2 regions of the Bradyrhizobium sp. 22 genome follow, and region 2 is predicted to be linked to the other one. Evidence: predicted binding sites of a transcription regulator. Region 2 holds the regulator's gene; the other holds the start of a gene.
What was found. The regulator LexA, encoded in region 2, represses DNA repair genes until DNA is damaged. The targets are predictions, from matches to a motif close to TGTTCNNNNTGTGTTCNG.
Positions count from the first base shown of each region.

Region 1: a site for LexA is predicted at 3,462-3,479, ahead of ruvC (crossover junction endodeoxyribonuclease RuvC). Genes of this name have one in related genera too.

Region 1 covers NZ_KI519400.1:1,163,962-1,169,399, forward strand. The annotation lists gene K410_RS0130835 (metallophosphoesterase) at 39-959, opposite strand; gene ruvB (Holliday junction branch migration DNA helicase RuvB) at 1,089-2,123, opposite strand; gene ruvA (Holliday junction branch migration protein RuvA) at 2,144-2,761, opposite strand; gene ruvC (crossover junction endodeoxyribonuclease RuvC) at 2,904-3,431, opposite strand; gene K410_RS0130855 (YebC/PmpR family DNA-binding transcriptional regulator) at 3,643-4,389, opposite strand; gene K410_RS0130860 (methyl-accepting chemotaxis protein) at 4,627-5,438, shown strand, end outside.
Region 2 covers NZ_KI519399.1:3,515,135-3,520,572, reverse strand. The annotation lists gene K410_RS0118030 (HAD family hydrolase) at 1-546, shown strand, start outside; gene K410_RS0118025 (hypothetical protein) at 715-921, shown strand; gene K410_RS0118020 (molybdopterin molybdotransferase MoeA) at 1,129-2,340, shown strand; gene lexA (transcriptional repressor LexA) at 2,516-3,217, shown strand; gene K410_RS40395 (hypothetical protein) at 3,768-4,202, shown strand; partial or broken gene K410_RS36955 (ComEC/Rec2 family competence protein) at 4,210-5,283, opposite strand; gene K410_RS39600 (GIY-YIG nuclease family protein) at 5,316-5,438, opposite strand, start outside.

The sequences.
Region 1 (5,438 bases), on a different contig from region 2:
CCGTTTTTGCGCAAAAACTGCCGGCGGTGCAAGCGGAGCTAGGACACAGCCGGCCCGGTCCTACCTAGCGTCACCTCGACGATCTCGGGCGGCACGCCGACGCGGACCGGCATGATGCTGCAACCGAGGCCGCCGGAGACGATGAGATCGCATTTCAGCCTGACGTGGCCATAGGCGAGCCGGATGCCCTGCTGCTTTGCGACGGCGGGCGACCAGCCGAGCAGGCGAACCTGGCCGCCATGGGTATGGCCGGACAATTGCAGCGCGACGCGCGCGGGAACGCGCGGCGCGATATTGGGCTCATGCGCCAACAGGATCACGGGCGCATCATCGGTGACCTTGGCGAGCGTGGCGTTGAGATCGTCGGCGCCGAAGTGCGCCATGCTGCGCAAGCGCCGCGCCGGCAGGAAGGCCAGCTGATCACCCAAGCCGGCGAGCCAGAATGGGCGGCCGTCCTTGGTGAGGCGTACCGCGTCGTTCTCGTAAACGGCAATGCCGGCGGCCTCGAGCGCACGATGCGCCATCGTCGGCCCGCGCCCCGTGCGCTGCACGGTCCTGTCGTCCCAGTAATCGTGATTGCCCATGACGGCATGAACGCCGAGCGGCGCCTTGAGGCCGGCGAGCACCCTCGCCCATTCCCTCGACGGAATGATGCGCGTGACGTGGTGCAGACCGGCGACATAGTCGCCGAGCAGCACGACGATATCAGGCTTCAGCGCGTTGGTACGCGCGACGATGCCCTCGATCCGCTCCAGCGACATCCAGGGATCGCAGGCATGGATATCGGCGATGGCGGCGATCTTCAGCGAAAGATCCGCCGGCCATTGCCGCGGCCTCGGATGATAGCGGGTGACGCGGAGCCGCAGCACCGGCTCGACGCCGACCCCATAGGCCGCGGTGGAGACGCCGAGGGCGGACAGGGCGCCGATGGAACGGATGAAATGACGTCGCGTGATCATGAAAGCCCGATCGGGATGCGCTCTCTTGATGCGGCCCGATTGGAGCGGAATTGGGGTGTTCTCGTGCAGATCGCCTGCACGAGATCACCAGAAATTCATGACCGAAGGAGCGCGCCGCGTTTGCGCAGATCAGTCGTCGCTCTCGTCCGTCCCGAACAGACCGAACTGCGCCGCCGCATCGCGCGAGGGCTCGGCGATGCCGAGATGACGGAAGGCGTGCGAGGTGAGCAGGCGGCCACGCGGGGTGCGCTGGAGATAGCCGCACTGGATCAGATAGGGCTCGATGATGTCCTCGATCGCGTCGCGCGGCTCGGACAGTGCCGCGGCCATGGTCTCGACGCCGACCGGGCCGCCGCCATAGTTGAGCGCGATGGTCGTGAGATAGCGGCGGTCCATTGCATCGAGCCCTGCGGCATCGACCTCGAGCGCGCTCAGCGCGTGGTCGGCGATCTTGCGGTCGATCTTGTCTGCATCCGCCGCCGAGGCGAAGTCGCGCACGCGCCTGAGCAGCCGCCCGGCGATGCGCGGCGTGCCGCGGGCGCGGCGCGCGATCTCGTTGGCACCGTCGGCGGTCATGCCGACATTGAGCACGCGCGCGCCACGGCTGACGATGCTCTCCAACTCCTCGATGGTGTAGAAGTTGAGCCGAACCGGAATGCCGAAGCGATCGCGCAGGGGATTGGTGAGCAGGCCCGCTCGCGTGGTGGCGCCGACGAGCGTGAACTTCGACAGCTCGATCTTCACCGAACGCGCCGCCGGGCCCTCGCCGATGATGAGATCGAGCTGAAAGTCCTCCATCGCGGGATAAAGCACCTCTTCCACCGCCGGGCTCAGGCGATGGATCTCGTCGATGAAGAGCACGTCGCGCTCTTCGAGATTGGTGAGGAGGGCGGCGAGATCGCCGGCCTTGGCGATGACAGGCCCCGAGGTGGCACGGAAGCCGACGCCGAGCTCCTTCGCGACGATCTGCGCCAGCGTGGTCTTGCCGAGGCCGGGGGGACCCACGAACAGCACGTGATCCAGCGCCTCGCCGCGCTTGCGCGCCGCCTCGATGAAGATCGAGAGGTTCTTGCGCGCCTGCGCCTGGCCGACGAAATCGGACAGCGATTGCGGACGCAGTGCGGTGTCGCCGACATCGTCGCTGCGACGCTCGGGCGAAACCATGCGGCTGGCTTTGGGGTCGCTCACTTCGCCAGTTCCTTCAATCCCAGCCGGATGAGTTGCGCCGTCTCGGCGCCTTCACCCGCGCTGCGCGAGGCCGACGCAATCGCCGCCGCCGCTTGCGGCTGGCCGTAGCCGAGATTGACCAGTGCGGAGATCGCATCCGCCACGGGCCGCGGCGCGCGCTGGTCGTCGACGGCGCCGGCGAGATGCACCACGGCCGGGTCGACATTGGCGAAGGGCGGCACCTTGTCCTTCAACTCGGTGACGATGCGCTCGGCGACCTTGGGGCCGACGCCGGGGGTGCGGGCGACCGCGGCCTTGTCGCGCAGCGCAATCGCATTGGCGAGATCGGCCGGCGAGAGCGTACCGAGCACGGCCAGCGCGACCTTGGCGCCGACGCCCTGCACGGTCTGGAGCAGGCGAAACCACTCGCGCTCCTGGTCGGTGCGGAAGCCGAACAGCTTGATCTGGTCCTCGCGGACATAGGTCTCGATCGACAGCACGGCGGCCTCGCCCGGCGAGGGCAGATGCTGCAGCGTGCGCGAGGAGCAGTGCACCTGATAGCCCACGCCGCCGACGTCGAGGATGACGAAATCCTCGCCGTAGGAATCGATCAGGCCCTTGAGCTTGCCGATCATGTGGATTGCTCGACTGCGCGAGGCACCTCTCTCTCGTCATGGCCGGGCTTGTCCCGGCCATCCACGGCCTTGGCCTCAGCGAGAAAGATCGTGGATGCCCGGGACAAGCCCGGGCATGACGGCGGCGATATATGGCGAGCGATCATATCCCGACGACCTTCAGCCGCAGCGCCGCGCTCTGGCGGTGATGGGCGTGGGTGATGGCGATGGCGAGCGCGTCGGCGGCGTCCGCCGACGGCGGCTCGGCCTTGGGCAGCAAAATCTTCAGCATCATCGAGATCTGTTGCTTGTCGGCATGACCGGCGCCGACCACGGTCTTCTTGACCTGGTTCGGCGCATATTCGGCGACAGAGATGCCGAACATTGCGGGCGCCAGCATGGCGACGCCGCGGGCCTGGCCGAGTTTCAGCGTGGCGACGCCGTCCTTGTTGACAAAGGTCTGCTCGACCGCCGCTTCCATCGGCTGGTGGCTGGAGAGAACGGCCGCGAGCCCTTCATGGATCGCGAGCAGGCGGCTCGCCAGCGGCAAATCGTCCGGCGGCTCCACCGACCCGCAGGCGACGTAGATCAGCCGGTTGCCCTCGGCCTCGATCACGCCCCAGCCGGTGCGGCGCAGGCCGGGGTCGATGCCGATGATGCGGACGGGGCCACGAATCGGGAGCGCAGTCATGGGCCAGTGATAGCGGCTGGCCGCCGGAAGCGAAACAGAAACAGAACAGAAGTAACAGGGGAAAGCCGGTCTCGTGCCCCGGGCGCAGCGCGGCACGGAGTGCTGCGCTGCTGAACCGGGGCCCAGCAGGCGTCCGGACTCGGAGAACGATGGGTCCCGGCTCTGCGCAGCAGCGCTTCACGCTGCAGCGCGTCCGGGACACGGGAGTACCCTACCCGCCCATCTTCGCCATCAGTGCGTCCGACACCTCGAAATTGGCGTAGACGTTCTGGACGTCGTCGTGCTCGTTGAGGAGGTCCATCAGCTTGAGCAGCTTCTCGCCGGTCTCATCGTCGACCGCCACCGTGTTCTGCGGCTTCCAGATCAGCGCGGCCTTGCGCGGCTCGCCGAACTTGGCTTCCAGCGCCTTGGCGACGTCGCGATAGCCTTCGGTCGAGGCGTAGATCTCGTGGCCGCCCTCACCCGAGACGACGTCGTCGGCGCCGGCCTCGATCGCGGCATCCAGCACGGCGTCGTCGGAGGCGACGCTGCGGTCGTATTCGATGACGCCGGTGCGGTCGAACATGAAGGAGACCGAGCCGGTCTCGCCGAGATTGCCGCCGGATTTGGTGAAGAAGGAGCGGATGTCGGAGGCGGCGCGGTTGCGGTTGTCGGTGAGCGCCTCGACGATGACGGCGACGCCGCCGGGGCCGTAACCCTCGTAGCGGATCTCGTCATAATTCTCGCCGTCGCTGCCGAGCGCCTTCTTGATGGCGCGCTCGATATTGTCCTTCGGCATGTTCTCCTGGCGCGCTGCGATCACGGCGGCGCGCAGGCGGGGGTTCATGGCCGGGTCGGGCGTTCCGAGCTTGGCGGCGACCGTGATTTCCCGCGCCAGCTTGCCGAACAGCTTCGACTTCTGGGCATCCTGCCGCCCCTTGCGGTGCATGATGTTCTTGAATTGGGAATGTCCGGCCATGCGTGGTCTCTTGGGAACGTGGTCTCTTGGGAAATCGTCAGCCAAAGGTGGAGCGTGGGAAGCGCGGCCTTATAGGCCGCCAACCCGCCGGAATCAAAGGGATCTCCTACTCCTAAGGTAGCACCCTAAAGGTAGCCCTAGGTACGGCCGGGTGCCTAGAGATCGGGCATTGTTAACCCTGATTTCATTCCGGACTGCGAAAATAGCGTCCGACCATTCCCCGACAAGAGAGAGCCGATGGCGTTCGGACTATTTCGGAAGCGTCTACCGGACCAGGCTGCGCCTGCGGCCGCCCCGGCGGCGCCGCCGCAGCCGGCGGCCCATTCCGAGCCCGCTGCCGCGGCCGAGACTGATTCGGCGCGGGAAATCCTGGAGCTGCTGGAACTCGAGCTCGGCGCCATGATCCGGCAGCTCGAGCGCGCCGCCAATTCGGTGGCCGGCGGCGCCGAGGCGACCGCGACGACGCTGGCCGCCATCCGCGACCGCACCGACGCCCTGACCGGCCGGACCAACGCCGCGCAATCGACCGCATCCACCTTCGCCCATGCCGCCGACAAGTTCACCCAGTCTGCGCTCGGAATCGGGGCGCAGGTTCGCGAGGCGGGCAAGCTCGCCGACGCGGCCAGTGCCGCGGCGCAGGAAGCCCGCGCCAATGTCGACCGCTTGCGGGAATCCTCCGCCGCCATCGGCAACGTCGTCAATCTGATCGCGCAGATCGCGCGACAGACCACGCTGCTCGCACTCAATTCGACCATCGAGGCCGCGCGCGCGGGCGCCGCGGGAAAAGGCTTTGCGGTCGTCGCAACCGAGGTCAAGGCGCTGGCGGTGCAGACGCAAGGCGCGACCGAAGAGATCACAAAGAAGATCGACGCATTGCAGCGCGACGCCGCCGGCTCTGCGGATGCCGTGCACCGCATTTCGCAGGCGATCGAGGCGATCCGCCCGGTGTTCGAGACCGTCAACGGAGCAGTCGCCGAACAGAACGCCACCACCAGCGAAGTCTCCGGCAATGCCGCGAGCGCCTCGGAATTCATCGTCTCGGTCGGCGA
Region 2 (5,438 bases):
AAGGCGATCGCCTGCTGGGCGGGGCACGCCGGCTGCCAACCCGAAAGCATCCTCGCGCGCTATGTGCGCGACGAGGCCTACCGGCTGCACGAGGTCGGCAAGATCAGCGACGCCGACTATTTCGCCTCGTTACGCGCTTCACTGGGGATCGGCATCTCGGACGCCCAGTTCCTGGAGGGCTGGAACGCGATCTTCGCCGGCGAGATGCCTGAGATCGCCGAGCTGTTGCCGCGTGCGGCAAAGCAGGTGCCGCTCTACGCCTTCTCCAACACCAATCGGCCGCATGTCGATTACTTCTCGAAGGAATATGCCGGTCTGCTCGGCCATTTCCGCGAGCTGTACCTGTCATCCAGCATCGGCCTGCGCAAACCGGACGCAGACGCTTTCGACCATGTCGTCGCGGCGATCGGCGTGCCGGCCGAGCGCATCGTGTTCTTCGACGATCTCGAAGAGAACATCGAGGGCGCGCGGGCGCGCGGATTGACGGCCGTGCACGTGACATCGCCGCGCGACGTCGGGAACGCATTGAAGGCGTTGGGCATTTGACCCCGGCCCGTCGCTAGAAGCAGCCCAATTGCAAGCCGCGTTCGGAACCAAATTTACAAAAACTGTGGAACCTGATCCCTTTGTGCATTTTTATACGGAGTTCCCGGAACGGAATACCACCCTTCGGACTCATGAGTCTGTTGGGACTTCTACATCGGACTGATCGACGTGCTGGGCAAAACCTATCTCACCAAGCAAGCTTCTCTGCTGCTTGAATTCGCAAAAAACACCTCGGATTCCGAGCTTTCCGCCAAGCTGATCAGCAAGGCTGCGGACCTGAAATCGCAGGCCGATCCGCTCCCCGACAGGGACCAGGGCCCCAAACCTCCCGACGTCGCATGGGACGTCAGTCCGGACGATCCGACGGCACCTTGATCACATCACCGGGTGGCGCTGGCCAGCTCAGTGTCGGCCAGGCTCATGCCGGCGTTTCGCCTTTAGAATCACGTGTGCGGACTTGCACTTGCTCGATCACGGAGAGCACGCAGGATAGATCATCCTGCGTGCTGCTTTGCCTCGCGTCTGCAGTCAGCTAGAACTCTCGCCGCCCTATTGAACGATGTGCGAGCAGGAGTTTCGCCCGTGGCCCTGATGCCGGTTTCCGACGCCCTTGCTGCGGTGCTGGCAGGTGCAGAGCCGCTGCCTGAACAGATGGTTTCGCTCGACGAGGCCTATCACCGCGTGCTCGCGCATGACGTCGCGGCGCGCCGCACGCAGCCGCCGCAGGCGATGTCGGCGATGGACGGCTACGCCGTGCGCGCGGCCGATGCGGCAACGGTCGATTCCCGGCTGACGGTGATTGGCGAGATCGCAGCCGGCCGTCCTTTCGCGAGAGCAGTTGGCGCCGGCGAAGCCGTGCGGATCTTTACCGGCGGCGTCATCCCGGACGGAGCGGACGCGGTCGTGATCCAGGAGGACACTGTCGCGGACGGCAACAGCGTCACCATCAAGGAAGCCGCGATCGCCGGACGGCACGTCCGCCCGGCCGGGGTCGATTTCCGCGAGGGTGACGTGCTCCTGCGCAAGGGAACCCGCCTGACGGAGCGCGATCTCGCGCTTGCCGCGGCGATGAATCACCCGGATCTCGCCGTCTGCCGCCGTCCCAAGGTTGCGATCCTCGCCACCGGCGACGAACTGGTGAGGCCGGGCACCACGCCCGGGCACGGCCAGATCGTCTATTCCAACGGCTACGCCCTGCATGCGCTCGCCCGCAGCGAGGGCGCCGAGACCATCGACCTCGGTGTCGCCGCCGACACGCTGGAGGCCACCTCCGCCGGAATCCGCCGCGCCCGCGAGAGCGGTGCTGACATCCTGGTCACGACCGGCGGCGCGTCGGTCGGCGACCATGATCTGGTCCAGCAGGCGCTGCGGGGCGAAGGCATCTCGATGGCGTTCTGGAAGATCGCGATCCGGCCCGGCAAGCCGATGATGCACGGACGGCTCGGCGCAATGCGCGTGATCGGCCTGCCCGGCAATCCCGTGTCGTCCTACGTGTGCGCGTTCCTGTTCATGGTGCCGTTGATTCGCGCCTTGTCGGGCCGTTCAGTGATTCATCATCGCCGCGAGCGCGCCGTGCTGGGCAAGGATCTCGGCGCCAACGACCAGCGCGAGGATTACCTGCGCGCGCGCCTGGAACTGCGCGACGACGGTGCGCAAGTCGCCGTTCCCGTCAGCCATCAGGATTCCTCTCTGCTTGCGAATCTTGCTGCGGCACAGGTACTTCTCGTGCGCGCACCGTTCGCGCCGAAGGCCGAGGCCGGCAGCCCTTGCGAGGTGCTGCGGCTCCCCGTCTGAGTGCACGGCCACACACATTCCGCGAGCTCGCCGCCGTTCACGGTAAATTAAGCAGTTGCGGAACATGTATCGAACATATAGTGTCCGTTCATGATTTGTTTCGAGCATGTAGCGGCTTATCGCTGAACTCATCGTCTCGGAATCGAACGACATCAACCGGGGGACTTTGGTCGAGATGTTAACGCGCAAACAATACGAGCTTCTGAGGTTCATCAGCGAACGTTTGAAGGAAAGCGGTGTGCCGCCCTCCTTCGACGAGATGAAGGATGCGCTCGACCTGCGCTCGAAGTCGGGCATCCACCGCCTGATCACCGCGCTCGAGGAGCGCGGCTTCATCCGCCGCCTGCCCAACCGCGCACGCGCCATCGAAGTGATTAAGCTGCCGGAGCTCCAGGCTGCCGCCGGCGCCCGTCGCGGCTTCACGCCGAGCGTCATCGAGGGCAATCTCGGCAAGGTCCGCGCCAGCTCCAGCCCCTCCATGGACGAGGGCGAGCGGCCCGTTGCGGTGCCCGTGATGGGCCGTATCGCGGCCGGCACGCCGATCGAGGCGTTGCAGACCCGCAGCCACACCATCAGCGTCCCGCCCGACATGCTCGGCACGGGCGAGCACTATGCGCTCGAAGTGCGCGGCGATTCCATGGTGGAGGCCGGTATCCTCGACGGCGACATGGCGCTGATCCAGCGCAACGAGAGCGCCGATACCGGCGACATCGTGGTGGCGCTGATCGACGACGAGGAGGCCACGCTCAAGCGTTTCCGCCGCCGCGGGGCCTCGATCGCACTCGAGCCGGCCAATGCCGCTTATGAGGTGCGCATCCTGCCGCCGAACCGCGTGAAGATTCAGGGCAAGCTGATCGGGCTTTACCGGAAGTACTGATACCCGGAGCTTCAAGCGCCGCGCGCGCTTTCGATCGGCACCGTCGATCCAAGATTGGAGCGAACGCTTGGTCCGCTCCGGCTGGATGGTCCCTCTGGTTCTGCGCTGACCGTCCGGCTCCTCTTCCGCGCGACATCCGGTTCGCAAGCGCAGGCGCGCGGCCATTTCGCTCCGCCGCCAGAGTGCAGGGCAATCGCATTTGAATTTTGCAGAGGTCGTCATGCCCGGGCTTGTCCCGGGCATCCACGTTCATTGTGCTGCGTGGAAGGCGTGGATGGCCGGGACAAGCCCGGCCATGACGCTGCGGAGGCAGCTGGTGACCATCGCCACATGCGATAGCCCTGCGCGTGCCGGCAGTGCTGATACGCCGGCCAAATGCAAGGATGCGATGTTTGTTCCTATCGAATCCGGGAAAGATAATGTGATCGCGCGCTGCGGACGCGAGCCGCAGATTTGCCCATAACCAAGCAGAGCGTTGCAGGCTTCCACTCTGATTGAGGCCTGCGCCTCGACGAGACGCGGGTCGCCATCTTCGCATGAGGAGCACCCGATGTGTGACTACAGCCTGCATGCCGTCGCGACGCGTCCCGCTGAGGTCGGAGAGACGATCGTCACGACAACCTTCCGCGGCACCTCGACGCGCGGCTTCGCCTCCGAAGCCGATCTGTCCGTTGCGGTCTGCCTGCTGCCGGGGACGGAGCTCGCCTTCGCCGACAACGTCCGTTACGACAACCGCTGGATCTGGACGCGCACCGTCAACTCCCGCGTCGGCAAGTTCGGCAAGATCGATCCGCACATTCCCGATCGCCATCACGACGCGATCGAATTTCCTGACGGCAAATACGTGCTGGTGACGCAGCTGGTCGAAGGCCAGCGCGCAACCGTGCTGCAGCTGCCGGTGACGCAGCCGGTCGGCGAGCGCGAGCACAAGCCTGAGATCATCGCCGACAGTCGAGCGGCGGTCACGCGCCAACCGATCGGCTGATCAAAGCTCAGTCCTCGGCCTGAAGATCGGCCTCCGACGGCGTAGCGTCGCGGACGCGCGGAGCCGGCCTCGGCATGAGGGCTCCTTCGAAATCTCCCTCGCCGGCGGCCGCCGGCGACCAGGGGCGGTCTGCACCTCTCGCCTTGACCGCCTGAACCGCAAATCCGTCGCCATGCCGTGTCAGCGCCAGCGCGCCCTGGCGCGCGAGCCGCTGCCGATCCACCACCATCGCCGCGCAATCGGGCGGCGCGGGCCGCGCCGTCACCACCAGCGCGGCGCGGCTGCAATCGTCCGCCAGCGCATCGATCCGCGAGGCCAGCGCGACCAGGCGTCCGTCGGCGAGCGGTGTCACGCAGCCGGATTCGTCGCACGACACTCCCTCGGCCAACGCGCTGCTGCCGGCATCGCGCGGATCGGCGTCGGCCGCCAGCCACTCCTTCAGCAGGAAACCGTCCTTGCCCGCCCTGATCAGGTGCAGACGCCCATCCCTGCCCCGCACCGCGACGCTGGCGCCGTCCCCGGCAATCAGGACATCAGGCTGCCGCGCGGACAGGCCCCAGGCGATGGAAGCCAGCAGCACCACGGCACCGCACCAGCGCAGGGGCGTGCGCAACAGGCCCATCAGGATGATGCCGAGGCTCGCGGCGATCAGCGGCGCGATGCCGAACGCCGGAATGCGGCCGACCGCGCCCGGCAGCGCCGCCACCCAGCGCGAGACCGCGACCATCCAGTCGATACCCAGTCCCATCAACCACCAGAACACGCCATCGAGCCCGAACGGCGCTGCGAGCAATCCCAACAGCCCCGCCGGCATCACCAGCACTGAGACCACCGGCATCGCCCCGAGATTGGCGAGCACGCCATAGGGCGTGACGCGATGGAAGTGGAAGGCGGCATAGGGCGTGGTCGCAAGCCCCGCGATCAGCGAGGCCAGGAACAGCATCGCGATCTCGCGGCCGCCCCACAGCGCCACGCGTGCGGTCGCCGAATGATCGGGCGCGGCCAGCAGGTTCGGCATGCCGATCTGCACCAGCGCCACCAGCCCGAGCGTTGCAGCAAACGACATCTGGAAGCTCGGATAGCTGTTGCGAAATCCATAATGTGTGCCGTGCCTTAGCTTGCCTTGCGCTGGGCTGCTCGGGAGTCTGTTCGGGAGCGGACGTCGTCAGAATTGACATTCGTCCATTGCCTATTCTGAATTGGGTTTAGAGATTTGATCAGGGTAGCCTCGAGCTT